One region of the Streptosporangium sp. NPDC020145 genome, then DNA from elsewhere that is predicted to be linked to it. Evidence: riboswitches for the same ligand, from Rfam matches in the RefSeq annotation. Region 1 holds a riboswitch; the other holds the start of a gene.
What was found. A riboswitch is a leader RNA that binds a small molecule or an ion and turns the genes downstream of it on or off. The one in region 1 is predicted to bind thiamine pyrophosphate.
Positions count from the first base shown of each region.

Region 2: linked by a shared signal. The riboswitch ahead of thiC (phosphomethylpyrimidine synthase ThiC) and the one ahead of ABZ463_RS39830 (cytosine permease) in region 1 are both predicted to bind thiamine pyrophosphate.

Region 1 is NZ_JBEXZT010000046.1:1,139-16,673, forward strand. It holds gene ABZ463_RS39790 (TenA family protein) at 1-200, shown strand, start outside; gene ABZ463_RS39795 (DNA-formamidopyrimidine glycosylase family protein) at 395-1,276, shown strand; gene ABZ463_RS39800 (cupin domain-containing protein) at 1,277-1,651, opposite strand; gene ABZ463_RS39805 (rhodanese-like domain-containing protein) at 1,823-2,146, shown strand; gene ABZ463_RS39810 (alanine racemase) at 2,310-3,470, shown strand; gene ABZ463_RS39815 (RNHCP domain-containing protein) at 3,563-3,916, opposite strand; gene ABZ463_RS39820 (hypothetical protein) at 4,169-5,014, shown strand; gene ABZ463_RS39825 (hypothetical protein) at 5,560-6,234, shown strand; TPP riboswitch at 6,882-6,994, shown strand; gene ABZ463_RS39830 (cytosine permease) at 6,985-8,352, shown strand; gene ABZ463_RS39835 (methylated-DNA--[protein]-cysteine S-methyltransferase) at 8,377-8,952, opposite strand; gene ABZ463_RS39840 (PAS domain S-box protein) at 9,077-10,948, shown strand; gene ABZ463_RS39845 (ATP-binding protein) at 11,106-11,555, shown strand; gene yidC (membrane protein insertase YidC) at 11,685-12,383, opposite strand; gene ABZ463_RS39855 (DUF6412 domain-containing protein) at 12,464-12,715, opposite strand; gene ABZ463_RS39860 (hypothetical protein) at 12,712-12,879, opposite strand; gene ABZ463_RS39865 (response regulator transcription factor) at 12,996-13,688, shown strand; gene ABZ463_RS39870 (hypothetical protein) at 13,704-14,189, opposite strand; gene ABZ463_RS39875 (STAS domain-containing protein) at 14,416-14,769, shown strand; gene ABZ463_RS39880 (glycosyltransferase family 2 protein) at 14,766-15,446, shown strand; gene ABZ463_RS39885 (hypothetical protein) at 15,490-15,535, shown strand, end outside.
Region 2 is NZ_JBEXZT010000002.1:439,302-454,836, reverse strand. It holds gene ABZ463_RS04685 (helix-turn-helix domain-containing protein) at 1-415, opposite strand, end outside; gene ABZ463_RS04680 (hypothetical protein) at 732-2,081, shown strand; gene ABZ463_RS04675 (hypothetical protein) at 2,239-2,604, shown strand; gene ABZ463_RS04670 (hypothetical protein) at 2,713-3,285, shown strand; gene ABZ463_RS04665 (DJ-1/PfpI family protein) at 3,325-4,257, opposite strand; gene ABZ463_RS04660 (isochorismatase family protein) at 4,270-4,854, opposite strand; TPP riboswitch at 5,063-5,174, shown strand; gene thiC (phosphomethylpyrimidine synthase ThiC) at 5,169-6,869, shown strand; gene ABZ463_RS04650 (DUF5335 family protein) at 6,957-7,313, shown strand; gene ABZ463_RS04645 (response regulator transcription factor) at 7,433-8,131, opposite strand; gene ABZ463_RS04640 (histidine kinase) at 8,128-9,468, opposite strand; gene ABZ463_RS04635 (alpha/beta hydrolase) at 9,694-11,082, shown strand; gene ABZ463_RS04630 (VOC family protein) at 11,154-11,549, opposite strand; gene ABZ463_RS04625 (pyridoxal-dependent decarboxylase) at 11,692-13,068, shown strand; gene ABZ463_RS04620 (hypothetical protein) at 13,128-13,535, opposite strand; gene ABZ463_RS04615 (hypothetical protein) at 13,534-13,683, shown strand; gene ABZ463_RS04610 (DUF885 family protein) at 13,699-15,228, shown strand; gene guaA (glutamine-hydrolyzing GMP synthase) at 15,351-15,535, shown strand, end outside.

The sequences.
Region 1 (15,535 bases):
TCGGGCAGGCGCTGATCGCCGAGGCCCCCGCCGAGTCCCGCTACCGGCCCTGGATCGACACCTACGCCGACCCCGGCTTCGCCGAACTCGCCGGGCGTGTCGCCACGATGATCGACGAGGCCGTCACCGACTCCGCCAGGGCGGCGCGGTTCTTCACCGAGGGCATGCGCCACGAGATCGCCTTCTGGGACGTGCCGTAGTTGTGTCCCTTTGCGCCGCCTGCGGCGTCGCGGGCTCGGGCGCCCTGAGTCGGTGTCTTCCCTCGTCACTCCGTCGCTGCGCTCCTGCGTTCCTCAGTCCAAGCACCGACGCGCCCAAGCCGAAACTCTTCATTGCTGGCGCCGGTAACCCTGAACCAAAACGCTTCACCGCCGACGGGTTCTAGTCTGTGGGTATGCCAGAGCTTCCCGAGGTGGAGTCGCTCGCCGAGTTCCTGCGCGGGCACGCGGTCGGCAGGAAGATCGGGACCGTCGAGGTCTTCGGCTTCCAGGCCCTCAAGACCGTCGATCCCCCCGTCACCGCCCTGGCCGGGCGCACGGTGACCGCCGTGGCCAGGCACGGCAAGTTCATCGACCTCGACTGTGACGGTCTCCACCTCGTCACACACCTGGCCCGCGCGGGCTGGCTGCGATGGCAGGACGACCTCTCCCGGGCGAAGGCGGTCAGGCCGGGCAAGGGTCCTCTGGCGCTGCGGGTACGGCTGGCGCCGTACGAACCGGGGGAGCCGGAGCCGGGCTTCGAGCTGACCGAGGCCGGCACGCAGAAGCGGCTGGCCGTCTACGTCGTGCGCGACCCCGGCGAGGTGCCGGGGATCGCCGCGCTGGGTCCCGACCCGCTGTCCGACGGTTTCACCGCCGAGGTCCTCGGCGGCATCCTGAACGGCAGCCGCGCCCAGATCAAGGGCCTGCTCCGCGACCAGAAGGTGATCGCGGGCATCGGCAACGCCTACTCCGACGAGGTCCTGCACGCGGCGCGGACCTCTCCCTTCAAGGTCGCGGGGAGCCTGACGGAGGAGCAGGTCACCGCTCTCCACGAGGCCATCGTCACGACCCTGCGCACCGCGCTCGACCGGGCCAGGGGCCTGGCGGCCAAGGACCTCAAGGCCGAGAAGAAGTCCGGCCTGCGGGTCCACGGCAGGACCGGTGAGCCCTGTGCGGAGTGCGGCGACACGATCCGGGAGGTCTCCTTCGCCGACTCCTCCCTGCAGTACTGCCCGACCTGTCAGACGGGCGGCAAACCGCTGGCCGACCGCCGGATGTCACGCCTGCTCAAGTGATCACTGGGCCCACGGGGGCAGGATGGTCTGCCCGTTGAGGGAGGCGGTGATCCCGGCCGAGGTGCACACGGTGCCGGTCGCCCGCTCGGTCTGAGAGGCGTTGCGCAGCGCGAACGGGGTGTTCGGGGAGACGATCAGCGCGTCTCCCGCCTCGGCCACGTGCTCGACGCCGCCGAGAACGCCCACGACCCGTCCCGAGTGGACGACGAACACCTCCTCACGGTCGACGGTGTGCTCGGGCCCCGAGGCGCCGGGATTCATGTCGAAGGCCCAGACGGCCAGCTCGGACGAGCCTCGTGAGGGTACGGCCAGCGAGCGCGTGGTGGTGTCTCCGTTGGCGAAGGCGGGGGCGTCGGCCAGGGTCGCGACGGTCATGGTTCCTCCATTGGTAAACCTCGTTGTCTTTTCTTGGATAGAAGGTAAACCAGGTTGTCTAGTTCGTCAACGGTAGCGCTATGCAGTCGAATGGTGGCCGCTTGTGGACGACTCGGGGGCTGCTGGGGCACTTTGCGCCACATCGGTCGGAGGACTTGGAACAATGGGTGCATGAGTGTTCCTGAGATCGAGGCGCAGGCCGTGCCGGATGACGCGTTCCTGCTTGACGTGCGTGAGCTTGACGAGTGGCAGGCGGGGCACGCCCCGACGGCCGTCCACATCCCGCTGGGTGAGTTGCAGGCCAGGGTTGAGGAGGTTCCACACGACGCGCCCGTCTACGTGGTGTGCAGGGTCGGCGGCCGTTCGGCGCACGCGGCGGCCTGGCTCAACCACATCGGCAGGGAGGCGATCAACGTCGGCGGTGGGATGCAGTCCTGGAGCTTCGCCGGCCGTCCCATGATCAGCGAAAGCGGCGCCGACCCGTTCGTCGCCTGACCGAGAAACAGCGAAGGCCGCGCTGAAAACCCTCCACGGCCCCTTCTCGAAAGCGCTTTCCGAACGTCACCGAGCATCCTCAGGACCTCTCAGGTGATCGTCAGCGCGACCCTCTCCCGGCGCGGGCCCGCCCCCCGCGCAACCCTTCCGCCCTCGTCCGATCGTGCCGTCGGCCGTACGGTCCTACGCTTCGGTCAACGACGACATCGCCGCCGACGGGCCGATCGGAGACCCCATGGACGCCGTGACCGTACGGGCTCACGAACTCGCGGAAGCCGGGCGGCTGCCCGCCTTCGTCTACGACCTGGCCGCGCTGGACGAGCACGCCGCGGCCATCCGGGACGCGCTGGGTGACGTCGAGCTGTACTACGCGGCCAAGGCCAACCCCGACCCCGAACTGCTGCGGGTGCTGGCCCGGCACGTGGACGGCGTCGAGGTCGCCTCGGGCGGTGAGCTGGCGCACGTGCTCGGCGTCCTCCCCGAGGTCCCGATCGCCTTCGGCGGGCCCGGCAAGACCGACGCCGAACTGGCCGCCGCCCTGGACGCCGGAGTGGCCCGGCTGCACGTTGAGGGGCCCGGCGAACTGCGCCGTCTGATCGCCACCGGCCGGGAGGCCGACATCATGCTCCGGGTCAACCTCGCCGTCTCACTCGGCGACGTGGCCCTGGCCATGGGCGGCGGCGCGACCCCCTTCGGCATGGACCCCGACGGCGTCACCACCTGCCTGGAACTGCTCGACCGGCAGGAGGCGGTACGGCTTCGCGGTGTCCACGCGCACCTGGCCAGCGGCCTGGACGCCGAACGCATGCTCCAGGTCAACGAGCGGGTCCTCGACCACGCCCGCTCCCTGGGCGTGACCGAGATCAACCTCGGGGGCGGCATGGCCGTCTCCTACGCCGATCCCGATGCCCGCTTCGACTGGGCTGCCTACGGCAAGGGCCTGGCCGGTCTGCGTCGCTCCGGTGAGACGCTCAGGATCGAGCCCGGCCGGTCGGTCTCGGTGTACTGCGGGCGGTACGTCACCCGGGTCATCGACGTCAAGCGGGTCCACGGCCGCCTGTTCGCCGTCGTCGCGGGCGGTACCCACCACATCCGCACCCCCGCGACCAAGGGACACAGCCAGCCCGTCATCCCGGGCACTCCCGGCGAACCGATCACGATCTCCGGCCAGCTGTGCACCCCCAAGGACCAACTGGCCGAGAACGTGCCGATCGCCCTGGAGCCAGGGGACGTGGTGGAGTTCGCCATGGTCGGCGCCTACGCCTGGAACATCTCCCACCACGACTTCCTGATGCACCCCCATCCCGAGTTCCACTACCTCTGACCTCGGCTTCTCCGTGGGCCTTTCGAAGGCATGAGGCTCCGTGACGGGCGCGGGCCGGGGATTCCGGTGGTCCGCGCCCGTTCCGGGCTGCCTCAGAGCTGGGCGAAGTAGTCCAGCGGGAAGGGCGGGCGGGCCAGTGGGGCGACGGCCAGTCTCATCAGGGTGAGCGGGTTGTCGTCACCGGCGACGCGGTTGGCGTTGAGCGTGCCGCACGCCGTACAGCGATGGATGATCGCCCACTCGCCGTCCTGGCGTGCGTGGATGGCGATCGGGGCCATGCCCGAGGCGCAGTCGGCGGCCCTGTCGCCCGGGTTGTTGTCCAGGTGCCTGGACCACAGGCAGGTGGGGCAGTGGTTGCGGTGCGCGGTTCCCGGCGCGTCGGTGGGCACGTCGAGGCGGCAGTTGACGCAACGGAAGGAGGTGATGCGGGCGCGATGGCGTGGCAATGGAGGAGCTCCAGACGAAAGTGGGTGACGAGTCGGCTGACTGTGCCGTCGTGACCCACGCGGGCTCACCCCCGCCGGAGCCTCCGGTGGGGACGTCGACCCGATCGAGGGCGCGCGACGGCGTCCTCGGTGCCCGCGGGCATTAACATCCCCCCTAATCTGCTCGGAGCCAGTGAAACAACCCATCGCGCCACGAAGCAACTGGTTTAACCCGGCGACGGCGTCCCGCGAAGTGCCAGAGGAGTATGCACCGTGACATCCGAGACCGACCCCGACGGGTGGAGTGCCGCGCTGACCGGGGCCTTCGAGATACTGCTCGGCGGGGAGCCGACCGTCGACCCCGCCGCCGGATACGGGGTGTACTACGCCTCGGACTCCCTCGACGAGTTCCTGTTCCCGAGTCCCTGGGCCACCCCTGGGGGGTTGTCGGGCCGGGAGCCGAGGTACCTTCCTGATTCGGACGGAGAGTATCCCTTCTCCCCCTGGACATGGCGGTTCGACCTGGGTGAGTCGCTGTTCCGCTTCGACGCCGACCTCCTGGCGGGGACGGGGCCGTGGGGTGCCGACGGGTACAAGGGCTCCCGGCCGTTCGACGACGCCTTCGTCGCCGACCTGCGGACCGTCTCGTCGATCGACGAGGCCGGTGAGGCGCTGGTGTACGGCGCGGAATTGGGACCGCTCCTGGGCCGTCACGGCGTCGACCTGACCGGCGAGGAGTCCGAGAGGCTGAACGGCTGGCTGACCGTGCTGCTGCGCGTCGCCACCGACGGCACTCTCCCCGACGCGATGAGGGCCGCCACGTTCACCGAACGCGGCCCCGAGCACCTGGTGCCGATCCACGACATGTCCGCCGAGGAGCCCTGGGAGGAGAGACTGAGCGCGGTCACGCACCCCGCGCTTCGCGACCATCTCCGCATGCTCTGTCTCTCCGAGCGTGACGCGCGCAGCAGGGGCGGCTTCTACTACGGCACCGACCACTGGCCGTGGACCGATGTCCTGGAAGCGGCCGACTGCTCCCTCGTCGCGGGCTGGGGGTTCGGCGAGTCCCAGGCCGGGGTCGCCGTCGTGCGCCTGCCGACCGAACCAGGGGCGCGCTGAGCGCCTCAGGAGCGTGCGCGCGAACGAGGCGTTCCGGCAGATCGTCGGCTGTGCGGTACGGCCGCCGGTGAACTCCACCGGCATACCACCCACCAGGGGGAAATAGCCGGAAGCGGGCAAAGACGCATCATGGGGGCGCGAACTGGGGTGATCCCGGTTCGGCGCGTAAGCAAACGCCGGAGCTCGGGGCAACCAGGAGGGGACGCACGAGGCCGAGACTGGTGAGCGGCGCGAAGGCTGCTTGAACTGCTTCGATGTCCGGGGCATGGTGCGCGTCCATTCCGCATCGAGGTCGATCATCGGGGAATCGAGGGGCCGACAGCTCGACTCATCTGCCACGGGATCGACCATCTCTTCGGACCGCTCTACCGATCGCACATGCGGCCAGGGGTCGAGCCGACACCCGTTTCCCAGTACAAGGGCGCTGGCCGACCTTGGGCGAATCGCCAGGCAGCTGCACAGTTGGGCAAGGGGGCGTACCAGCCGTGTTCCAGAAGCCTGTCGCGCGTGCTGGACTGTCAGTACACGGACCTACGATCTTCCCCGTGCCGATATCCGCGATCCCCGCGTCCCTGTCCTACGCCGATGCCGATACCCGCCTGGGCGGCGCATTGTCCGCTGTGTTCGAGGGCGCGGGGGCGTCGCCCGGCTACGACGAGGTGCTGTTCTTCGACGGCGACCTCACCCTCGACGGGGATTTCCTGAACGCCGTCAACGAACTGCACGACGGCGACGTCGAGTTGATCGTGGTCACCGGCGATCTGAAGGTCAACGGCCCGATCGCGCTCTATGAGGACCGGCCCGGCCTGTACGTCGGCGGTCACACCCAGGCCGAGACCCTGGAGGGCGGCGAAGCGGAGATCTACATCCACGACGGCGCCTTCACCCACCTGGTCTACGGCTGGTACAACCACGGCTCTTTGCGGACCGGGACCGTCGACACCCCTTGGGTGATCGACTACGACCACGCCATGGACGTGTACGCCCCAGGCGGGCGCTGGGTGAACAATTACGACGATGACGAGGACGCCGACTTCGCCGTCGGGGACAGCATCGTCGAGGCGTTCGTGCCCGAGGTCGTCGACGCGGAGGACCGCTGCCTGGACGTCGACGAGTTCCTGAACCGGCTGCAGGCCGGGCTGCCGGTCCTGCGGTCCGGAGTCCAGACGGCGGCCGAGTCGGCGAGTGACGGCGTCGTCGGGGCGCGCCTGGCCGAATGAAGCCATCCGGGTACGGCTACCTCTTCAAGCCGTACAGCTGCTGAGGGGCCAACCCACCGGCCAAGGGCTTCCGGCTGTTCACCGGGGCGTTCACGCCGCCGTTGCCCGTGTGCAGGACCTGGCGTTCACGGCGTTCGCCGGCCAGCGCCTCAGCCTGTTCACGGGCCTGCCGTTTCTGCTGTTCGCACGAAGCGGCCCCAGCTCCTCCCCGCAGTCCCTCCGAAGGGCCGGAGAAGCCGCCGTAGGGGGTGTCTGACGCCTGACGCGGCATTGTTTCCCGGGTAACGCGCGCCCGCGGGGATGGTCCCCACGGCAGGATTCCTCGGCACGGGCCAGCGATGTGCTCCCCGCGCACGCGGGGATGGTCCCGTGCGGGATGGTCTCTCGTCCGTCTACGTTCAGTGCTCCCCGCGCACGCGGGGATGGTCTTCGCCATCCTTCGGTCGGCTGGCTCGGCGTGCGAGGTTGGCCGTACGTTTCGGCAGGTCGTTGACCGTGCGGTACGGCTACCGCAGCGAACGTGGCTGTACTCTCGCGGACGTCCGCGGACGCACCCCGTGCCGACTCCCTCCCCAGGGGGGAAGTAGCCGGAAGCGGACTAATAGTGCATCATGGGGGCGCGAACTGGGCTGATCCCGGTTCGGCACGTAAGCAAACGCGGGAGCTTGGGGCAACCAGGCTGAGAGGGCGACTACGGCTGTCGCCGACCGCATGAACCTGTCCGGGTAATGCCGGCGTAGGGAGCGCGTCATGACGTCTGACGTCATCAATTCCAAGCATGCCGAGGCCCCCCTCACCCTCGACCAGGCACCTCCGAAGACCCTCGGCATGCTCGACCAGGGAGCGTTCTGGGCCAACCTGGGCGTCAGCCTGCTCGGCTTCTCCTTCGCGCTCGTCCTGATCAACCCGTTGGGCGGCGACAACCCGCTCACCTTCGGCGCCGCGCTGCTGGCGGCCCTGGTCGGCAGCCTCATCGGCACCGCGATGGTCGGCCTGGCCGCGGTTCCCGGGGTGCAGACGGGGCAGCCCGCGATGGTACTGCTGCGTGGGCTGTTCGGAGTACGGCTCTCCTACGTGCCGACCGTGCTCAACGTCGTCCAGATGATCGGCTGGGGGGCGTTCGAGCTGTGGGTCGTCGCGATGGGCGCCCAGGCGATCTTCGGGCCTTCGGTCCCCTACGCGGTCTGGGTGGTCGCGGCAGGGGCGCTGACGATGGCGCTGACCATCTACCCGTTGGGAGCCATCAGGCTGCTCAGGCGGTTCGTCACGATCGGTGTGGTCGTCTCGGTCGTCTGGTTCGCGGTGGTCTTCCTGCGTGAGACTCCCGCGCAGAGCGGCGGCTCCTGGGACGCCTTCGCGGCCGCGGTCGACTTCGTGGTCGCCCTCTCGGTCTCCTGGGTGCCGGTCGCGGCGGACTACGCCAGGCACTCACGGTCGAGCCGGGCCGCCTTCACCGGCATCGTCGGCGGCTACACCGTCGCCCAGGTCGCGTGTCTGGCCGTCGGCGTCTACGCGGTCGCGCTCGCCGGGCACGCCGTGGTCCAGGAGAACCAGACCGCGGTGTTCGAGCCGTTCGTCGCGGCCCCGCTGGGCGCGCTGTTCTTCGGCATCCTCGTGCTGCGTGAGACCGACCAGTCGTTCGCGAACGTCTACTCGACCGCGATGTCGCTGCAGAACCTGATGCCGAGGATCGACCGCCGCGTCTTCTCCGTGGCCGTCGGCGTGCTGACCACGGCCATCGCCCTGGTCGTGGACGTCAACTCCTACGGCGCCTTCCTGAGCATCATCGGCGCGGTGTTCGTGCCGATGTTCGGTGTGCTGGCGGTCGACTACTTCCTGCTCGGCAGGGGCAGGAACTGGGACATCTCAGAGAACGCGCCCTCCCGCCTGGTCATGGTCCTGCCGTGGGTACTGGGCTTCGTCACGTGGTGGATGCTCGCGGCGCCCTCGCAGGTCTCCTGGTGGGCGGCGATCTGGGACGGTGCCAAGCGGGCGGTCGGGTTCACCCCCCAGCCCTGGATGAGCGCCGCCCTCGGCGCCTTCCTGGTCTCCGGACTGATCACCCTGGCGATCGGGGCGCCGCGCCTTCTCGCCCTGAGGCGGCGCCGCCGTACCTGACCTGCCCTTTCGTGCCCGGAGGGCCTAGAGGCGGGCGGTACTCTCCACCCGTAGGAGTCGTTCCTTGGCGGTCGCGCCTCCGGCGTAGCCGCCGAGGACGGCCTCGCTCTCGACGACCCGGTGGCACGGCACGATCACGCAGACCGGGTTGCTGCCCAGCGCGTTGCCGACCGCGCGCAGCGCCCTCGGCCTGCCGATCCGCTCGGCGATCTCCCGGTAGGTCGTCACCGTCCCGTACGGCACGGCCAGCATCATCTGCAGCACGGTCCTGGCGAAGGAGGTCGCGAGCTGGAGGTCCACGGTGACCGTGAAGGCGCGGAGCCTGCCGGAGAAGTAGGCGTCGAGCTCTCTGCGGACCGGGTCGAGCCTGCGGGGATCGGGGCCGATGAAGGAGCCGACCTCCCTGCTGACACGTTCGAAGACGACGTTCTCGTCCTCGTAGCTGCACGCGACGACGCCCCGATGTGTCGCCGCGAGCGTCAGCCGTCCTACGGGGACCTCGATGGTGCCGAACGCGATGTCCGGGTGGGTGGCGCCCACATAGGTGGACGAGGTCACCCGCAGCAGGGCGTCGAGATCGCTGGCTGACCCGGATGCCATGGCCCCACCCTTCCGTGTCCAGGCGTGTGGTCACCGCAGCGTATCGGACGGATCGTCGCAACGAGTGTCAGCACATGCGGACGAAGTGCCAAGATCAGGCCAGTTGACGCGGCACTATGGTTCTGTGGGTGACGACAGGGCCGAAAGCGACGAGGGCGTCGGCCGCGCGATCGTCGCCAGTGCCCCGAATGCGATAGTCGTTCTGGACCGCGACCAGACGGTCCTGGCGTGGAATCCGGCCGCGGAACGTCTCTTCGGCTGGCCGGCCGGAGAGGTCCTCGGACGCAGGCCCCCGCTGGTGCCGGGGGAGCTGACGGCCGAGCACAACGCGGTGCTCGAACGGGTGCGCACCGGCGGCCAGGTCTCGCTGCGCACCAAGCGCTTCCGCAGGGACGGCAGCCTGCTCGACCTACGGCTCGACATCAGCGCGCTGCGCTCCGAGGCGGGCGCGTTGCTGGGGTACGTCAGCGTCTACCACCTGGTCCAGGACGACGAGAGCGCCCAGGAACGGGCGGTCCGCAGGGCCAGGCTCGTGCGCAGGCTCACCGACGTGGTCGCCGACATCAACGCCGAGCGGGAGCTGCCCGCCGTACTCGACCGGATCGCGGCCAGTCTCACCGAGCTGACCGGGGCCGACGCGGGCGGGTTCGTGCTCATCGAGGGCGACAGGCTTCGGCTGGTGGCCAGCCACCGGCTGCCCGAGTCGCTGCGTGACTCGACCGCGCACATGCGCACCAGCCTGGTCGGCAAGCTGCTGCGCACCGGCAGGACCGTGATGCTGGAGACGGGCGACCAGGGCCGCCTCGACGAGCTGATCTGGTCGCAGCTGCCCGGTCTGCACACGATCGCCCTCGGCCTGGCCATGGCGGGCGGCAGGCCGTACGGCGCGCTGTACGCCCTGTTCGCCAAGCACAAGGCGGGGCACGTCGAGCTGGAGCTGCTCGAACTGCTGGCCGGGCACGCGGGCATCGCCGTCGGCAACGCGATGGCCTACCAGGAGGCCGTACGGCAGCGCGCCCACCAGCGGGCGGTGTTCGACGCCAGCGCCGACGGCATCGCCGTACTCGACGGGCAGGGAAAGATCGTCCAGTGGAATCCAGCGGCGGCCGAGCTGACCGGGTTCGACGCGCTGGACGTGCTCGGGGGGCCGCCGCCGTTCGAGCTGCCGGGGCCGGGGGACAAGCTCACCCTCCAGCTTCCCTCGGGCATCTGGCTCGACGTGCTCAGCGCGGAGATCGTCGAGACGGGGGAGGTCGTGGTCGACTTCCGCGACGTCACCAGGGCCAAGGAGCTTGAGGAGGCCAAGGATCTCTTCCTGGCCACGACCAGCCACGAGCTGCGTACCCCGATCACCGTGGTGCAGGGCTTCGCCGGGACCCTCGCCGCCCGCTGGGACGGCATGACCGACGAGGAGCGCCGTTCCGCGGTGCGCATCATCGCCGAGCGGGCGCGTTCCCTCGGCAAGCTGATGGACAACCTGCTGCTCGGCTCGCGGGCGGGGGCGGGCGAACTGCCCCTGAAGATCGAGGGAATCGACCTCGGCAGACTGATCGTGGCGGCGACACTCGGTCTGCCTGATCTGTCTGATGTGCATAGGGTTGAGGTGATTGTCCAAGAAAACCTGCCCCCGGTGTCCGGGGACGCCATCGCCACCGATATCGTGCTGGGCCAGCTGTTGGAGAACGCGTTCAAATATTCACCGGACGGTGGCCTGATCAGGGTCGAGGCTTGGGCCGACGGTGACTGGGTGGTGGTGGTAGTGGACGACGAGGGTGTGGGCATAACGCCCACGAGCCGGGAGCGGATCTTCGATCGCTTCGTCCAGGGAGACACGGGAGACCGTCGCCGGTTCGGCGGGGTCGGCCTCGGGCTGTACATCGTCCGCAGTCTCGCCCGCGCCCAGGGAGGAGAGGTCTCCGCCCACTCCAGGCCGGGAGGGGGCACCCGAATGCGGCTGGCGCTTCGCATTGCCGACACGCCCAGCGCCCTTACCTGACCGACACGCCGTTCCGGTAACAAGCCGGTAACGGATGAGCTGATCTATTGTCGAATGTGTACAAGCTGTAATTGCCTCCCGGTTTCTAAGACCATCTAACGGGGCATTTCGGTCGTACTGGGGTGTGGTTCCTCAGGGGGAACAGGGATACGGGGAGGTGAGTGCGTCGAGCGTCGTTCTGTTGCCGTATGCACCGTCCAGCGTCGCTGTCGCACGCCAACGCCTCTGCTCTGACCTGCAGGAATGGGGGGTCTACGAGACCGCTATAGATGACGCGGTCCTCGTGGTCAGCGAGCTGCTGAGCAACGCGCTCAGGCATGCTCATCCGTTGCCGTCCGGTCAGATCAGAGTGGCATGGCGCTGGGCCGACGAGCACGTGGAGGTAGCGGTGAGTGACGGAGGGGCCGCCACGGAGCCGCGGGCGGGGCGTCCGACACTCTCCTCTCTGGGGGGCCGGGGGCTCGGCATCGTCGAATATCTGGCCACCAGCTGGGGGGTCAGGCACGAAGGGGAGATCACCACGGTCTGGGCGGTCGTCACCGCCGCCGACACCGTCGGTAACGGAAAGGTCTCCGTCCCCCAGCCCGCGTTGCGCGAATGCGGGTAGGGCGCGTCCCGCCTCACCGGAACGACTCACCGGACAATGAGGCGGGGCACGACCGGCCATTCCTTTGCAGCCGGCGCCTACCTCACCGGCACCCGGCCCTCCTCGTCACACTGGGTGACGGCTGACGGATCACACCCCCGCGGGCACGGAGCGGTACAGCACCGCCCGCTCGGCGGCGGCCCACGCGGTCGTGACCAGTAGATAGATCCCCGCCGCGAGCGGGAGCACGGCCGCGCCCAGGACCGTCAGGAACGGCAGCAGCGGCAGCACCCGGCGCAGCACCCCGGAGCCGGGACCCTGCGGGACCGTCGCCGACCTCATCCGCCGTGAGGTGACCGCGGCGACGGCCAGCAACAGCAGGAAGAGGCAGGCGAACACCAGCGTCGGCCCGCTGATCAGCCCGAACCCGGAGACCACGCCCGCGAAGTGCTGCCCGAGCTGCACGCCGAACAGCCCGTGGGTGAGCAGCGCGTTCGCGTGGCCCGCGATCGTGGAGGAGATGAAGACCCGGTAGACGACCATGAGGACCGGCAGCTGCGCCAGCCCGGGAAGGAAGCCGCCGAACGGTGACACCCCCTCCTCGGCGTACAGGGCGGTCGTCTCCCGGTACAGCCGTGCCGGGTCCTTCGCGTGCCGTTCCCGCAGCTTGGCGAGCTTCGGCGCCAGCGCGGCCTGGGCCCGGGCACCTCTGGCCTGCATGACGCCGAACGGCAGGAGCAGCAGCCTCACACAGACGGTGAAGACGACGATGGCCAGGGCGGCCGAGCCCAGCGGCTGGGCGAGGAGGGTGATGAGGTCGGCGGTGAACCCGATGACGGAGTCGAACATGAACAGAGCCCTTCTGACTGCCCTTTGACAGGGATGGAAGACAGCACAGAAGGCGCCCGCGCTTCGGGACGTCTGTTGTGTTACGCGGGCGCCGGGCCCGCTGACGGTGCTCTTGGCCGGGATCGTCCGGCCCGGTCGGGGTCACGCTGGCGGACGAACACGAGTCGTCCCGCCCTCTCCCGCGCGGAGAGGGCGAAGTGCCCGCCTGTCTTGGCGGCGGTGGGCACCCCGCGCAGGGCCCAGGCGAGCAGAAGCACGCCCAGGCCGATGACGGCGGCCGCCGTCACGGAGCCGCCGCCACCGTCGAGAAGCCAGGCGAGCAGGAGGGTCACTTGGACATCTTGCTCACGATCGTGACCGCGGCGACCACGATGAGGGCCACGACGCCGAGCACGAAGACGAACTTGAGCAGTCCGAACACGGCGGGAATGACGATCCCGAGGACCACGTAGATCGCGAGAAGGGCGCCCACGACGCCCAGGACGGTACGAACCATGCCAGCAACCGTATGTTCCACGACGGCCTGGCGGGCGTGGGAAACCATAACGATCTCGTTCTTACAGGACGGTGACGGAGGGTGGCGATCATGAGGAACGGGCCTACGGTGTAACCATGAGCGCGCGGATTCTGGTGGTCGAGGACGACCCGGCGATCGCCGAGGTCGTGGCCCGCTACCTGGAACGCGACGGCCACCGGGTCGAGTGCGTCGACGACGGCGCCGAGGCGCTGAGACTCGCCCTGGCCGACCCGCCCGACCTGCTCGTTCTCGACCTGGCGCCATCCGGGACGGACGGCCTCCAGGTGTGCAGGAGGCTCAGGGAACGCCGGCCCGTCCCCGTGATCATGCTGACCGCTCTCGGTGAGGAGATCGACCGGGTCGTCGGCCTTGAGATCGGCGCCGACGACTACGTCACCAAGCCCTTCAGCCCGAGGGAACTGGCCCTGCGGGTGCGCTCCGTGCTGGGCCGGGCCCGTGGCGCCACCGCCCCCTCGGGCACCGGCGTGCTCGGGGACGGCGACCTGACGGCGGACGTCGGCACCCGCGAGGTACGGCGCGGCGGCCGGGAGATCACACTGACCACCCGCGAGTTCGACCTTCTGACCCATCTGATGCGTCACCCCCGCCAGGCCTTCAGCCGTTCGGCCCTGCTCGACCAGGTCTGGGGGTGGTCCTTCGGCGACTCCTCGACGGTGACCGTGCACGTGCGCAGACTCAGGGAGAAGGTGGAGGAGGACCCGACCGCGCCGCGGCGCATCGTCACGGTCTGGGGGGTCGGCTACCGCTACGAGCCGTCCGCCCCGTAGTGATCCTCGGTGCGGTCAGTCCGCGGCGTAGGGATGGACGCCTCCCGGGGGCGCGTCGTCCGGGTCGAGCTCGATCGGCAGCAGGCCTCGGCGGTCGGGCTCGACACGCTGGTAGGAGACCGGCGTCCTCGGGCTGTCGAAGGACTCGGCGATGGCGCGGAACGTGGGACACGGCCACCGCCACATACAGCTGCGACAACGCAGGATCGGATTGGCGGCGTCGCTGGTGATGCCGCCCGCGTCGCGTGGCTGGTGCAGGTCGAGCAGCCTGATGCCCAGCGTCGCGAAGCCGAGCAGCTCCTCGCGCGCGCCTTCGAGGAAGTCGAGGTCCGCGCTCGCCAGACGGGTTCTGATCGGGACGTATCCCTCACGGTTCACCAGGACACGCAGAGAGTGGGCGGCGTCGTGCCACGAGGTCGCCTTCTCGGTGCGGGTGACCATGGCCTCCAGGTGCTCGCGAAGACGTTGCCGTTGCGGATCTTCAGAAAGGTCGGTGTTCATCGATGCTTTCGGGCCCGTTTCTACTCAACGGCCGCCACTGACGTAGCGCGGGACGGTCTGGAGGCTCTCGGGTCTCTCCTTCTTTCCGGCCAAGCCGGTGTAGCTGTGCGTCAAGTTTTGCGCACCCAGAGTTTTCGTGAGGCCTAAACGGGGGACAAAGGGCCGACGACTCGGGACGCGTGGCGGAAACGTGACCGGTGGCCTTCGCGCCGCTAGTGTGCCCGCTGTGGAGCTAAAAGTCTCAACTCGATCACATGACGGGCACACCGTCATGGCCATAATCGGCGAAATCGACCTGTATACCGCGCCTGGCCTGCAGGCCGAGTTCACTCGGCTGCTCCAGGAGAGCCCGGCCACCCACGTGGTCATCGACATGTCGGGTGTGGAGTTCTGCGACTCCACCGGGATGAACGTGCTGCTGTCGGCGCTCAAACGGCTGCGCGAACGCGGCGGCACCCTGGAACTGGCCGCGCCGCGTCCGGCCGTCCGTAAGATCCTCCAGGTCACCGGCCTCGACTCGGTCTTCACCGTGTACGAGGCGATGCCCGAGAAGCTGCTTTCGGCGAAGCGACAAGCATGACCGGGACAGCGGTGATCATCCCGGCCAAGGACGAGGCCGACCGGATCGGCGCGACCGTGACCGCGGCACTGGAACTGGCCGGTGTCGACCTCGTCATGGTCGTGGACGACGGCTCGGCCGACCAGACAGGCCGGGTGGCGAAGGCCGCAGGAGCCCGGGTCATCCGGCACAGCCGAAACCGCGGCAAGGCCGCCGCCATGGAGAGCGGAGCGGAGGCCGTACGACTGCTCGACGGTGAGTCCCCCCGCCACCTGCTCTTCCTCGACGCGGACCTGGGGGAGACGGCCCGCGAGGCCGAACCGCTGATCAAACCGGTCACGGCGGGCGAGGCGGACATGACCATCGCCGTCTTCGTCACCCGGGTGAAGCTCGGCGGCCACGGGTTCGTGGTGAACCTGGCGCGGCGGGGCATCGAGCGCGCGACCGGTTGGACGCCGACCCAGCCGCTCAACGGGCAGCGCTGCCTGACCAGGGCCGCCTTCGAGGCCGCCCGCCCACTGGCCGGGGGGTTCGGCGTCGAGACGGCGCTGACGATCGACCTGGTCCGCAAGGGCTTCCGGGTGCGGGAGGTCGAGGTCGAGATGTCGCACCGGGCCACCGGCACCGACTGGAAGGCGCAGCTCCACCGGGCGAAACAGTTCCGCGACGTCGCCTGGGCGCTTCTGGTCCGGGGATAGCCTCCCGGCCTGGGCACCACCCCGGGTGTGCTGGAATTTGCGGGTGACCCAGGACGTGACCGTGGCCGGCGACACGCGGGTTGCCGCGC
Region 2 (15,535 bases), on a different contig from region 1:
TGATCAACCCTGGCAGCTCGGCGGCGAGAACCCCGAACTCGCCACCGAAGTAGGCACCGTACGCCCTTTCGATCAGCCGCCAGAGTTCCGCCAGGGACGTCGGCTCACCGTCATGATCAGGATGAAGCTCAAACAGGTCGGGACTGATGACCGCGTCCCGCACCGCCAGCGCCGAAGCCCCCGGAACGCGGTCCAGCCGCGAGGATTTCCCGGCGATGACCCCCGGGTCGATGTCAAGGGCTCGCGCCAGCTTCACCATCGACACCCACGACATGGACTCACGCACGTCGCGTTCCAGCATCGAGATCAGATCCACGCTGACACCCGCACGGCGCGCGAGTTCGGCTTGGGTATAGCCACGGTTGAGGCGGTTGGCTTGCAGACGTTGTCCGACTGTCGTGCTGACGTCACTCAAGGCACTGCACCTTCCTCACGATGTCGCAATTTCAGGTTATGGCGTGAGGTGGTTCCCGTGTGAAGGGTTCACCATTGGTTTTTCTGGAAACCAATCGATGGCCGTGCGCGATCACCCGGATTATCCCTTTAACCAATAAGGTGCGACGAACGGACTTCGAGTGAGCACTCATCGCACTACGGAAGCGGAGCCTGCTGGCATGACCCTTGACGTCCGTACGGTCCTGGGCCGTCGCTACCGAGGTTGACGACAGTAAGGAGCTCCGACCCGGCAGATCGCGGCGGTGATAGCCGAACGGTTCGGCGTTACTCCGCTGATGGCCTTCCGGCACGCCACCGGCCTCACCCAGGCCGAGGTGGCCGAGCTGTACAACAGGAAATGGCCCAGCGACCCTCCCAAGACCTTCAAACAGATCTCCTACTGGGAGTGCTGGCAGGGCCCCGGCTCCGAGTCGTCCGCCTCCGCCCGGCCGCCCTCCTACGAGGACCTGGTACGGCTGGCGAGCCTGTACAGGTGCCTGATCGACGACCTTCTTCTCGGCCCGCACCGGAAGCTGCCACTGCCGCCCCCGGAAATCGGGGAACTACTGGCCGACGTCCTGTCGATAGTGGAAAGCGACGGCTACCCTGGAAAAGCCGATGACGCCACGGTCATCACTTTTGATGTCCCGACCGGCGAAGGGACTGTCGCCGTGAAACTTTCCCGTCGTGAATTCACCGAACTACTGGCCGCGGGCGGACTGGCGGCCCTGGTCCCCGGCGCTGCTTCAGCCGAACCATTGACGGCCACCGGCACGACGTACTACCGGCATGTCCTGAACGCCCATCAGGCGGGTCACCACCTTCTACCTCCGGCCGCGCACCTCTCCGTGCTTCAGCGGGAGCTACGCGGCATCGAAAAGGCCCGCCAGGAGGTCCCCGGTGTCGCACGGAAGGAACTGCGGCGGATCCAAAGCGAGTACGCCGAGCACATCAGCTGGCTCCTGCGCGAGAGCGCGGACCTGAACGGCTGCCAGCAGTGGGCCAACCGCGCCGCCACCTGGGCCATGGAAGCAGGAGACACCTCCATGGCCGCCTACATGATGATCCGCTCGGCGAGCCTGGCTCTCGACAAGGGCGACCACGCCCGGGTGATCGACCTCACCACGGCCGCCCGCAACGCCTCCTGGAGGATCCCGCCGGTCCTGCGCGGTGTCGCGCAGGCCTACGAGGCGCGTGGGCACGCGCTCACCGGCACGGTGGCCGCCGCCCAGCTCGACGAGGCGACCGAGCTGATAACCACGGGACGCTCCGAGACCGACCCGCCCTACCTGAGGTTCTTCACCGGCGACTTCGCCGACATGCAGCGGGCCACCTGCTACGTGGACGCGGGCGAACCCGGACGGGCGATCACCATCCTGCAAAGCAAGATCACCACCATGCCGGCCGCTCACCGCAGAGACCGCGCCGTCTACCTGACCCGGCTGGGCGCCGCCCACGCCGCCGCCAGGGAACCGGACGCCGCGGCCTTCGCGGGACTTGGTGCCCTGGCCGACGCACGCAGATCTTCCTCCGAACACGTCATGGCCGAACTCGACCAACTCGCCGACACCCTGATGAGACAGTGGCCGAGACAACCGCAGGTGCGCCACTTCCAGGAGGAGTTGCACACCGCGCGAGCGGTCTGACCGCCATTCCCATCGTGGTCAGAACCAAGAAGGCCTGGCCGTGTGAGCAACACCGCCGTACGGGTCCGCTTGGCACGACCTGTTGTCGTGTGACGACGCAGTGCGCTCTGGAAGGACACCTGGTTGTCCGGTTCCGTCTGAACGAGAGGAGTTCTCGATGAGTGCCACGGCTGAGAACGGTCGTGTTTTTCGGGAGGCCTGGATCGCCGGTGTTCTGAAGCACTTTCCCGGTGAGCCCAAGCCCGGTTACGTCACCCCGTGGGACCAGACCCCCGAGTGGGAGCGGGAGGCCGCCGCGGCGGTCTACGGGCAGGTGGCCGAGTTCATCAGGGTCAGCGACGGGAACACCGGCAAGCTCACCCGTGAGCAGAAGGGGCGCTTCGTGGCCCTCTGCTGGATCGCCCAGATCCACAAGCACATCCCCGACCCCAAGCCGTCCTACGTCGCCGACTGGGACGACCTCCCCGAATGGCAGCGCCAGACCGACGCCGACATCTTCGAACGCATCGAGCTGGAGTCCTGACAGCCGGGCACAATGGACCCAGGCGACGCGCAGGTCGCGCAGCCGAACATCTGCGGATGGAGGCGGCCGTCCGCCTCCAGTAAAAGGGCCTCTAGAAGGATCTGTCTGTTGAGCCTGTCGCGAGCGATGCCTGCGGAGAGCCAGTGGGATCTTCTGGAGGAGCATCTTCTGAACAGCCGCTTCGATGTGGCCTGGATCGACACGGAGGAAATCGGTGAAGCCGCGGAGCGTTTCCGGGTGGATCCGGGCTCTGGAGTTCCCTGCGATCTCGATACCGCGTTCGACCTGATTGAGAACGACGGGCAGGAGACTCTGGTCTGGATCGGGACGCACTCCCCGGGCTGGTCTGTCGCGGTCACCATGAACAGGGGTTTCACGTTGTCCGAAGAAGCGAGCACGGGAGGAAGGGGCGTTCTCGCCCACTGGCACATGGCCGGCCTGTATGAGCTCGCCGACGAGGGGATGGTCTACTACCACGACGGGGAGCACATGGGCAGGGTGGGCGAGGAGGCGTTCCGGGATCACGCGCTGGATCTGGACCTGGACGGCGCCGGATTCCGGGAGCAGGTGGAGTACTACCTCATCCTGGCGGGGCGGATCACGGGCCGGTTCCTCGACCGGGAGTGGTTCGCGGCGTCGCGCGTTCTCTATCGTGTCCCTGGCGACGCCTGGTCTCGCTGATCGAGTCCTGTCCAGGTGGGTGTACACGCCGGGACGGGATCAGCGGCGGAACCCCACGCTTCGGCGGCCCGCCGAGGGCGTCGTACGGGCGCGTAGCCTCCGGAGCATGCGGGCGTCGGCGAAGCCCACGGCGCGGGCGGCGGTCTCGACGGTGGCTCCGCGACCGAGGAGGTGTTCGGCGCGTTCCAGGCGCAGGGCGGTCTGGTAGGCCAGGGGGGTGAGTCCGGTCGCCCTGCTGAACAGCCGGGTCACGGTCCGTTCGCTGCATCCGGCGGCCTCGGCCAGCAGGCTCAGCGGCAGCCGTTCGGTGAACCGGACCTCGATCAGGTCCTGGACGCGGTGGACCGTCTCGTCCACGTGCGAGCGACGGCGCAACAGCGGGCTGACCTGCTCCGCCGTACCGTCGCGGTGGGTGTGGACGAGCATGGCGCGGGCCACCTGCCCCGCGACGTACGGCCCGTGCCGGGTGGTCACCAGGTGCAGTGCCATGTCGGTTCCGCTGGCCACGCCCGCCGAGGTGACGATCCGGTCGTCCTCGACGTACAGCGTGTCCCTGACGACCGTCGTCCGGGGGTGGAGGCGGGCGAGTTCGTCCTGGACGGCGTGGTGGGTCGTACAGCGGCGGCCGTCGAGCAGCCCGGCGCGGCCCAGCGCGTCGGCGCCCGCGCACACGCTGGCGACCGTACCGCCGGACGCGTGGTGTTCGCGCAGGTGGCGCAGGGTTTTCTGACTCGCGGGGCGGGTCGGGCCGCGCCAGCCCGGCACGATGACCAGATCGTCGGGCGTCAGGGCCGGCCAGTCGGTCTCCGCCCGCAGGGGTAGCCCCTGGACGGTGGCGACCTCGTCGTCCTCGGCGACGTAGGTGAGCGTGTACGGGTGCCCGAGGTCGTCGGCGGTGGAGAAGACCTGGGCGGGCCCGGCCACGTCGAGGAGGTGCACCTGCGGGATGAGCAGGAAGACGACCCTCGGCATGACCGGCACCTCCTAGTTTCCGGTGAGCTGGTCCACGGTTCTGATGGTGGCGAAACGGCCCGACAGAGCGTATTCGGTGCGGGCGATGATCTCGTCGACGCCGAGTGTGCGCGGGTGCCGTACGAGTTCGGCGAAGGACAGGTCGTCCGGGGCGGTGCGGTGCGGGATCGGTGTGGTCGCGGTGGCGTCGATGGCGAAGTCGACCTCGAAGCCCAGGTCGGAGGCTATGCGGGTGGTGGTCTCGCAGCACTGCTCGGTACGGATTCCGCAGATGGTCAGCTTCCTGATGCCGCGCTGGGTGAGGTACTGCTGGAGGTTGGTGGTGGTGAAGGCGTTGTGCGCGGTCTTGGTGAGGACCGGCTCCCCGGGAAGGGGCTCGACGCCGTCCATCAGACGGACGAACCCCCGGGCCGGGTCGAAGACGGAGCCCGATCCGGGGCGTGAGCCGAGGACCCACACGACCGTGTCCCCGGCGGCCCTGGCGGCCGTGGCGAGGCGGTTGACCTGGGGGACGATGTCGGGTCGTGAGGTGTACCGCCAGTCGGGGAGCTGGAGGAAGGAGTTCTGGACGTCGATGACGATGAGAGCGCCGGTCATGCCCTCAGCCTGGCGACGCGGGGGTCCGGGCTGAAGGCATCACCTGGTCGGCCTGCGGACCGATCCGGTCAGGGGCCTCACCCGCACGCCGTACCCAAGGCAGCCCGTACCGTGTCGCTAAAAATAGCCACAAGAGGCCAGAAGGTAGCTCCAAAGGGGTGAATGGGGCATCATTGGGGCGCGAACTGAGATCATCTCAGTTCGGCACGTATGCCAACGCGGGAGCTCGGGGCAACCGGGCTGAGAGGGCAGCTACCGCCGCTGCCGACCGCTGAACCTGACCGGGTAATGCCGGCGTAGGGAGAAGTTGTCCTATGGTGCCACCTGCCAAGAATGTCCAGAAGGCTGCCCAGAATGTCCAGAACGCAAGGAAGATCTACCTCACCGGTTCGCGGCCGGACATCCGCGTGCCGATGCGCGAGGTGCCGCTGACCGACGGGTCCTCCGTCGTCCTGTACGACACCTCGGGTCCGTACACCGATCCGGAGTACGACGCCGACCCGGCCAAGGGCCTGCCGCCGCTCAGGTCGGCCTGGCGGCGGACCAGGGAGACGCTCGCCTGCGGCGGGACGGAGTCCTGCGGCGGAACGCTGCCCAAGCCGGTACGGCACACGCAGCTGGCCCGCGCCAGACGCGGGGAGATCACACCGGAGATGGAGTTCGTCGCGCTGCGCGAGGGCGTGGCCGCGGAGTTCGTCCGCGACGAGATCGCCAGAGGCCGGGCCGTACTGCCGGTGAACGTCAATCACCCGGAGAGCGAGCCGATGATCATCGGCCGGAACTTCCTGGTGAAGGTCAACGCCAACATCGGCAACTCGGCCGTCTCCTCCTCGATCGAGGAGGAGGTGGAGAAGATGCGCTGGGCCACCCGCTGGGGGGCCGACACGATCATGGACCTGTCCACCGGGAAACGGATCCACGAGACCCGCGAGTGGATCCTGCGCAACTCCCCGGTGCCGGTCGGCACGGTGCCGATCTACCAGGCGCTGGAGAAGGTCGGCGGCAAACCGGAGGCCCTGTCGTGGGAGGTCTTCCGCGAGACGGTGATCGAGCAGTGCGAGCAGGGCGTCGACTACATGACCGTGCACGCGGGGGTACGGCTGGCCTATGTGCCGCTGACCGCCAACCGCAAGACGGGCATCGTCTCCCGGGGCGGCTCGATCCTGGCGGCCTGGTGCCTGGCCCACCACGCGGAGAACTTCATCTACACCAACTTCGCGGAGCTGTGCGAGATCCTCGCCGCCTACGACGTGACCTTCTCCCTCGGCGACGGGCTGCGGCCCGGCTCGATCTACGACGCCAACGACGAGGCGCAGTTCGCCGAGCTGCGCACCCTGGGGGAGCTGACCCACGTCGCCTGGGAACACGACTGCCAGGTCATGATCGAGGGGCCGGGCCACGTGCCCATGCACAAGATCAAGGAGAACGTCGACCTGCAGATGGAGCTGTGCTCGGAGGCCCCCTTCTACACGCTGGGGCCGCTGACCACGGACATCGCGCCGGGCTACGACCACATCACCTCGGCCATCGGCGCGGCGATGATCGGCTGGTACGGCACGGCGATGCTGTGCTACGTCACCCCGAAGGAGCACCTGGGCCTGCCGGACCGTGACGACGTCAAGGCCGGGGTGATCGCCTACAAGATCGCGGCCCACGCCGCGGACCTGGCCAAGGGCCACCCCGGGGCGCAGGCCTGGGACGACGCGCTGTCACAGGCCCGTTTCGAGTTCCGGTGGGAGGACCAGTTCAACCTCTCCCTCGACCCGGAGACCGCCCGCTCCTTCCACGACGAGACCATGCCCGCCGCCCCGGCGAAGACCGCGCACTTCTGCTCCATGTGCGGTCCGCACTTCTGCTCCATGCGGATCACCCAGGACGTGCGGGCCTACGCCGAACGCAACGGCCTGACCGACACCGAGGCCATCGAGGCGGGGATGCGGGCCAAGGCCGAGGAGTTCCGCAAGGAGGGCGGCAAGGTCTACCTCCCCATGCCCTCACCCCCGGGCGAGGAGTAGACCCGTCCGTTCGTGGGATGTGGCGCGGCCGGGAGCCGACGAGCATGGACAGAGGCGGTTGTCGTTTCCGACGAGAGGGGCTGGCAGATGGCTCAGGAACGACCCGAGGTGCCGCGCGAGGAGTGGCGCCCGTTCTTGGACGGCCTGACGAGACAGTACGAGGGCTCGGACGTGACCATCGAGGTGCTGGACGCCTCGGCCGGTGACCTCTACCAGGCGGAGAAGCTCCCCCTGGCCTACATCGAGTACGACGACAAGGACGACATCTTCTCCGTGGGCGTCGGGGGACGTGATCCGCGTTACCCGGTCGTGCTCCGCCACGGCATCGAACACCCGAGGCGGATCCTCGCTGACACCGTCTCGCCGGAAACGCCACGGGTCTTCGACGTCGTGGACGGGGAGGGCACCCAGACGATCATCACCATCCACCGGCACGCCGCGTGACCTGGTCCGGCCCCGCCGTCGTCGCGGGGCCGGACCGGAGCCGGTACGGCGGCGCCCTTCCCCGGCTCGCGCCGCCGTACCCTCGAAGGCTCACCCCTGCGTACCCCTCGGGCCGGAGGTCAGGCGTGGCCGCCGGGGGAGATCAGGCCGGTCTCGTAGGCCAGCACGACGGCCTGGACCCGGTCACGCAGCCCCAGCTTGGACAGGATGCGCGCGACGTGCGTCTTGACCGTCGTCGTGCTGAGGGTGAGCCGCTCGGCGAGTTCGGCGTTGCTCAGCCCGGTGGCGAGCAGGCGCAGCACCTCAAGCTCCCGTGGCGTCAGCTCGGACAGGTCACGGTGCGGGGTGTCGGTCCCCGCCTCCTCCCGGCGGGCGAAACGCTCGACCAGGCGGCGGGTGATGGACGGCGCGAGCAGGGCGTCCCCGGTGCGCACCAGCCGTACGGCCGCGACCAGGTGCTCCGGGGTGACGTCCTTGAGCAGGAAGCCGCTGGCCCCCGCAGCGAGGGCCGCGTAGACGTAGTGGTCGAGGTCGTAGGTCGTCAGGATGATCACCCGGGTCTCCTGGGACTCCTCGGCCATGAGCCGCCGGGTGGCCTCAAGGCCGTCCATCTGCGGCATCCGGATGTCCATGAGCACCACGTCGGGGCTGGTCCGCCGTACGGCCTCGATCGCCTCGGCCCCGTCGGCGGCCTCGCCGACGACCTCGGCGCCGTCGGCGGTGAGGATCATCCGGAAACCGGTGCGGACCAGAGCCTGGTCGTCGGCGATGACGACACGCGGCGGCCGGTCGACGGCCCACTCGGGGGGCCGGTTCACGAGGTCGTCCTGGGCAGGCGGGCGACGAGACGGTAGCCACGGCCCCGAGGGCCCGCCTCCAGGCTTCCGCCGTACAGGGCCAGCCGTTCACGCAGGCCGATCAGGCCCCGGCCGTCGCCGGTCCTGGAGAGGGCCGGACGTGCGGCTCCGGTGTCGGTGACCTCGATCCTCAGCCAGTCGCCGTCGTGGCCGATCACGACGGACGCCGCCGCGCCGGAGGCGTGCTTGATCGTGTTGGTCAGGGCCTCCTGGACGACGCGGTAGGCGGCCAGGTCGATCCCGGGGGGCAGCGGCCCGGGAGGCGACGACAGCGTGACGTCCACCGGCGTCCCCGCGGCGCGGACCCGTTCGACCAGGGTGTCCAGCCGGTCGAGGCCCGGCTGCGGTTCGAGACCCTCACCGGGGTCGGCGTAGCGTCCCCCGGCGGGCCCCGCGAGCAGGCCCATGACGTGCCGCAGCTCGGCCAGGGCGGTCCTGCCGCTCGCCTCGATCGCGAGCATGGCCTCCCGGGACATTCCGGGATCGGCCGCCATCACCTTGCGCGCGGCACCGGCCTGGATCACCATCACGCTCACATTGTGGGTCACGACGTCGTGGAGTTCTCCGGCGATGCGGGCGCGTTCGGCCTCGACGGCCCTGCGGGTGGTCTCCTCCTGGGCCTGGCGCAGCTCCTCGATCCTGCGTCTGCTCGCCCTGAGCCGCTGCCGCCAGACATGGACGAGGCTCGCGACGATCCCGGCCCCCAGCAGCAGGACCGAGGGGCCGAACCAGCCGGGCAACCGTGGGGCGACGCCCTCGAAGGCGGCCCCGGCCAGTACGGCGGCCAGCAGCAGACCGGCCACCGCGGCCACCCGGTTACGGCTGTGCGCGACGGCGCTGTAGGCCGCGACGGCGCAGGCCAGCACGGTGATCCAGGTCGCCCCCGCGTAGGTGACCAGCGCGGCGGTCAGCACCGTCCAGAAGACGGCCAGCGGAAAGCGGCGCCGCAACGCCAGCGGCAGCGCCGTCAGCACCACCAGGACCACCGGAGGCTCGTAGTCCCAGGACCAGGCGTCCTCGTCGTAGATCTCGCTGGTGGGTGGCATGACGGTCAGGGTGCCGCTGCCCAGCCCGTCGGGACGCAGCCGCAGAACCCCGACCAGGGGCTGCGGGCCGCCGTGGTCGTCACGGTTCCCACCGGGGAGGTTCACCGCCGCGATCACCGCGAGGGCGGTCAGCGCGACCGCCAGCAGCACGTCGACGACGATCGACCGACGTGACGGTGTGACGGGCTCTCCCGCCGGTCGCAGTACCTCAAGCGCGTACCGTTTCCATGATCGTCGTCCTTCTGCCACCACCCGCCCATTGTGACCTCCACCACCCGGCCCCCACATCCGCCGGGAAGACCAGGCTTACCTTCCCGGGAAGTACACCGCGCGGACGACGGGGGAAATCGGTCGTTTTCTGGGCGTATCCAATATCGGTGTGATGGCCGACGCGCGGGGGAACCGGTGGCGCCTACCTTTCCGTCATCCGGCCGTCCTGACAGGGCGGCCGTACCGACGGGGAAGGACGGACATCACATGGACAACGAACCCAGGCGGGGCACCTTAGGGCGGGCACCGGGGACGGGAGGGCGGGCCGTACGGGGTGGCCTGGCCGTCGCCGCCGGCCTGCTGGCCCTTCTCGTCCCGCTGACCCCGGCCTCCGCCTCCGGCGGCGCTCCGGTGCCCGCCACCCTCGGCGACGGCGCTCCTCCGGCGGCCGCCGCACCGGGTTCCGGCACCGGGTCGAGCGCCACCCCGGCGCCCTCAGGTTCCGGCGATCCGGCGTCCGGGAACTCCAAGGCTTCCGGCCCCGGCACGACTCCGGAGCCCGCCGTGACCGGAACCGGGGACGTTCCGGTCACGGCGGCGCGGCTGCCCGCGCCGACCGGGCCGCATCCGGTCGGCACCGTCTCCCTCTACCTGAAGGACACCTCCCGGCCCGACCCGTGGGTTCCGTCCGTGAAGGTCAGGGAGCTGATGGTCTCCCTGTGGTACCCGGCGGCGCCGAGGCACGGACGGCGGGCGCCGTACATGACGCCGCAGGAGTCGGAGGCGCTGCTCAAGGGGGAGGGGCTCACCGACCTGCCGCCCGGTGTCCTCGCCGAGACGCGGACCAGCGCCGTCCTCGGGGCCCGGCCGGTGGGGCGTAGGCACGGGTCACCGCTGGTGGTGCTCTCCCCGGGCTTCATCAGGTCGCGCAAGACCCTCACGGGCCTGGCCGAGGAGCTGGCGAGCCGGGGATACGTGGTGGCCGGGATCGACCACACCTACGAGAGCCGGGGCACGAGCTTCCCCGACGGGCGGCTCGCCACCTGTGTCGCGTGCGAGGTCGACCACGAGAAGGGCTTCGGGGAGAAGGCCGTGGCCGTACGGGCGGCCGACGTCTCCTTCGTGCTCGACGAACTGACCGGTCCCCGTCCGAAGTGGGCGGGCGCCTCCCTGATCGACCCCGGCAGGATCGCGATGGCGGGTCACTCACTGGGCGGCGCGAGCTCCCTGGCGGCGATGCTGAAGGACGGCCGGGTGAGGGCCGGGATCGACATGGACGGCACCACCTACGCCCCGATCCCGCCGGAGGGGATCGCGCGGCCGTTCATGTTCCTGGCCTCGCCGGAACACACCCCGGGAGGCGGGAGCCCGGCGTGGGACCGCGACTGGGGGCTCATGACCGGCTGGAAGCGCTGGCTCACCGTGGCCGGGGCCCAGCACTCCTCCTTCACCGACCTCATCTCGCTGGCCGACCAGCTCGGCGTCCCGCACGAGGGCGAGCTGTCGGGTGACCGCTCCATGAAGATCACCCGGGACTACGTCCTCGCCTTCCTCGACCGGCACCTGCGTGGCAGGTCACGACCCCTGCTGGACGGGCCCTCCGCCCGCTACCCCGAGGTCGGGCACTGCTCCCCGCCCCGGAGCACCTGCTCCTAGGGTCCGGAGCTCCCCAGGGTCCGGAGTCGACGTTTCGGCCGCCCGGGCGGGCCTGCCGGTCCCGGGCCCTTCTAGGGTCTGGGGCCGAGCAGGTCCCAGCGGTTGCCCGCGATGTCGAGGAAGACGGCGAACCGGCCGTACGGCTCAGCGCGCGGTGCGGTGACGAACTCGACACCGGCGGCCGTCATCCGCCGGTAGGCGGCGTCGAAGTCGTCGACCCGCAGGAAGAAGCCCACCCGTCCCGCCACCTGGTTCCCGACGGCCGTCGCCTGGTGGTCTCCGTCCGCGCGGGCGAGGAGGACGCCCGTCTCCGCGCCCGGCGGGCGGACGACGACCCACCGCTTCCTGCGGCCGTCGTTCGTCAGGGACGGCGAGTCCTCGGCCAGCTCGAACCCGAGCACCCCGACGAAGAACTCGATGGCCGGGTCGTAGTCGTCCACCACGATCGTGAACAGATCGATTCGCACGCCCCCGATCGTAGGGGCGTCGGCAGGGCCTGGCCGGGTCGAGGGACGCGTACGGCCTCCACGGAAGCGGCGGCCCTGGGCTGAGCCGCGTTGACCATGGCGAAAGTGGAGATTCGCGGGGAAATCCTTCAGTATCCCCGGTGTGATCTGGAACGTTGAGGAGTTCGTGGGCGCCGCGGGTGTGACCGTCGAGCGGTTGGCGGCCTACGTGGACGGCAGTCAGCGGGGGTTGTCCCCGGTCGTCGGGCGGCGTCCGCGGGGGGAACTGGCCGAGCGGCTCGGGCTGGCGCGGTGGATACGCGAGGGCGGGATGACGCCGGAGACGTACGCCGAGTTCCTGGCGGTCTACCTCGACGAGGGGACCAGGTTCCACCATCCCGGCCACCTGGGGCACCAGATCGCCGCGCCCGACTTCCCCGCCGCGCTCGCCGACCTCGTGCACGGCGCCGCCAACAACCCGATGGCGGTCTACGAGATGGGCGCGGCGGCGGCGACCGTCGAGTTCGAGGTCGTGCGCTGGATGCTGGACAAGGCCGGGTACGGCCCGGCGGGCGGGGGCGTGCTCACCCACGGGGGGTCGCTGGCCAACCTCACCGCCCTGCTGGCCGCGCGGGCGGCGGCCGTGCCCGAGGCGTGGGAGGACGGGGTCCCCGGTGATCTGGCGCTGCTGGCCCCCGAGTCGGCGCACTACTCGCTCACCAGGGCCGCGGCGATCCTCGGACTGGGCGAGCGGGCCGTCGTGCCGCTGGACACCGACCCCCTCGGCCGGATCGACGTGGCGCGGCTGCCGGAGGCCCTCGACCGGGTACGGCGGGCGGGGCGGCGGCCGATGGCGCTGGTCGCGGCGGCCTGCGCGACCGGGACCGGTCTGTACGACGACCTGCGGCCGATCGGGGAGTTCTGCGCCGCCAACGGCCTGTGGTTCCACGTGGACGGCGCCCACGGGGCCTCGGCGCTGCTGTCCGAGGGGTACCGGCACCTGCTCGACGGAGTCGAACTGGCCGACTCGCTCACCTGGGACGCGCACAAGATGCTGCGTACCTCAAGTCTCGCGGCGGCCGTGCTGGTCAAGAGGGGAGGCGCCCTGGACGCGGCCTTCAGGCAGCGGGCGAGCTACCTGTTCTACGGTGACCAGGGCTTCGACTCGATCGGCAGGACCGTCGAGTGCAGCAAGGCCGAGCTCGGTCTGAAGATCTTCCTCAACCTGGCCTGGCGGGGGGAGCGGGGCCTGGGCGAGTACGTCGCGGGGCGGTACGCCACCGCGCGCCGCCTGTGGGAACTGGCCCGGGAACGGCCCGGGTTCGCGCTGCCGTACGAGCCGGAGAGCAACATCGTCTGTTTCCGGTACGGCACCGGCGACCAGGCGGCGATCCGGGAGTCGCTGACGGCCGACGGCGCCTTCCATCTGACCTCCGCCGAGGTCGGCGGGGTCCGTCACCTGCGGGCCAGTGTGATGGCCCCGGCCACCGACGACAAGACGCTGCACGCGCTGCTCGACCGGATCGCCGAGCCGGGGTGAGACGGGGACGGACCACCGCGCCGCCGTGCCGGTGAGACGACGGCGGCGCGGGGAGTCCGTCAGATGGTGACGCAGATGTTGTCCGTGATGGGCTGGTTGTTCTCGTTGTAGAACTTCGCGCACCACAGGTGGTCCGGCCAGGCGATCACCCAGGGGTAGGAGTTGTACGGCTCGCCCCAGCCCCAGCTCTTGGTGGGGCTGTTGTCCGACCAGCCGTAGGGGCCGAAGAGGTTGAAGTGCCCGTACTTGGAGCCGGCGGCGCTCCAGGCCTGCACGTGGTTGACCTGGCAGTTACTGCCGTAGACCACGTAGTAGACCCTGATGGTGATGCCGTCGCCGGTCTCGGCCTTGCTGCCGGGGCAGCTGACCAGCGCCTTGCTGGACTGCGCGGCCTGGGCCGTTGAGGGGACGGACAGGAGCGTGAGGCCGGCGAGAACGGCCAGCACGGTGAGGAAGAGCTTGCGCATGGAGCCTCTTTCCTTGGCCGATTACGGTTTGATGTTCGTCAAACTACTTTTCTCCGGTGTTCTTCCACGAGTGGATAAAGCGCCAAAAATCACGGTTTTCCTGCCAAATGCGCCGGGAGGAAACAGGGGATCCGCCCTGATCGTCTGATATAGCGTCGAGGCCATGACCGAACTCGACAGCCGCCTGCGCGCGGTGTGCGACCTGTCCCTCCCGGAGATCCGGGAGATGGCGGGCAGACACGAGTACGACGGCCGGATCCAGGACCTCTCCCCCGAGGGGGTGCGCGCGGGACTGGCCGCGCTCGGCCGGGGAGAGCCGCCCGCCGACCCCCACGACGCGGCGCACCTGCGGATCTTCGAGGAGGACGCCCGGGTCAGGTACGGCGAGCTGGAGCTGCACCGGAGCAGCCCGCTCCCGCACCTGGCGAACCTCGACCTGGCGACCTACGACCGCGAGTACGCCCCCGAGGCGGAGCGGGCCGCCGCGCGGAACGCCCACCTCGCCCGGTGGCCCGAGGCCGTCGAGCACGCGATCGCCTCCCTCGACCGGCTCAGCGCCCCCGTCGCGACCGCGCTGCTCGGCGCCGCGCGCGGCCTGGCCGCCGGGGTGCCCGCCGACGCCGACGCCTCCGTGCGTGAGGCCGCGCTCAAGGCCCACGCCCGCTTCGTCGAGCACGTGGAGGAGGCCACCCGCTCCGGCGACCCCGACGCCTCCCTCGGCGCGGCGGGGCTGGCCCGGCTGATGGGGACGGGCGACGGCCTCCCGGTCGATCTCGGCGCGCTGGCCGTACGGGCCGACGCCGAGCGCGACCGGCTGCTGGCCAGGCTGGCCGAGTCCTGCGAGCGCCTCGGGCAGGGCGGCAGGCCCCCGCTCGACGTCGCCCGCGAACTGGTCAAGGACCACCCCGGGATCGACGGCGTGATCGAGGCCGCCAGGGTCGGCACCGAGCGGGCCATCGCCTTCACCAGGGAGAAGGACCTGGTGCCCTATCACGACGGCGAGTGCCTGGTCGGGATCGCGCCGGAGTCGCGCAGATGGGCGATGGCGATGATGAGCTGGGCGGCGCCCGGTGAACCCGAGGCCCCCTCGTGGTACCACGTCACCCCGCCCGACCCGTCGTGGCCGGAACGCGACATCGAGGAGTGGCTTGAGGTCTTCAGCGCCACCACGCTTCCCGCGATCAATGTGCACGAGGTCGCCCCCGGGCACTTCTCCCACGCTCGTGCCCTGCGGCGCGCCCCCTCGCCGGTGCGCCGTACGCTCATGTCGCTGGCGTTCGCGGAGGGCTGGGCGCACTACGCGGAGGAGCTGTGCGTCGAGGAGGGCTTCGCCCCCGAGGACCCGCGTTTCGAGATCGGCGTCTGGCTTGAGGCGCTGATCAGGGTGACCCGGCTGGCCTGCGCGATCGGCGTCCACAGCGGCGCGATGACCGTCCAGGAGGGGGCCAGGCGCTTCGAGGCCGACACCCACCTCGCGGGGCCCGCCGCGCTCTCCGAGGCGGCCAGGGCCACCTTCGACCCGACCTACGGCCGTTACACGTGGGGCAAGCTGGAGATCCTCGACCTGCGTTCACGGGCCAGGGCGGAGTGGGGCGCGGGGTTCACCCTCAAGCGCTTCCACACCGCGATGCTCGACCTCGGCTCCCCGCCCCTCGGCCTCCTCGGCGACGCCCTCGCCCAGCCGTCCGCCTAGCCGATCGCCTGGGTGGACACTCGGGTGTCCGCCCAGGCGCGACCGAGGAGGCCGCTCGTGAGTAAGCGCGCTGACGAGCGCCGATAGACTGACAGGACCGCTGTGTTTTCTTTGGGGGTCTTGTGTCTGAGTTCGACACGGTCCTCGTCGTCGACTTCGGCGCGCAGTACGCGCAGCTGATCGCGCGACGAGTGCGTGAATGCCACGTCTACTCCGAGATCGTCCCCTCGACGATGCCGGTCGAGGAGATGATGGCCAAGAATCCCAAGGCCATCATCCTGTCCGGAGGTCCCTCCTCGGTCTACGC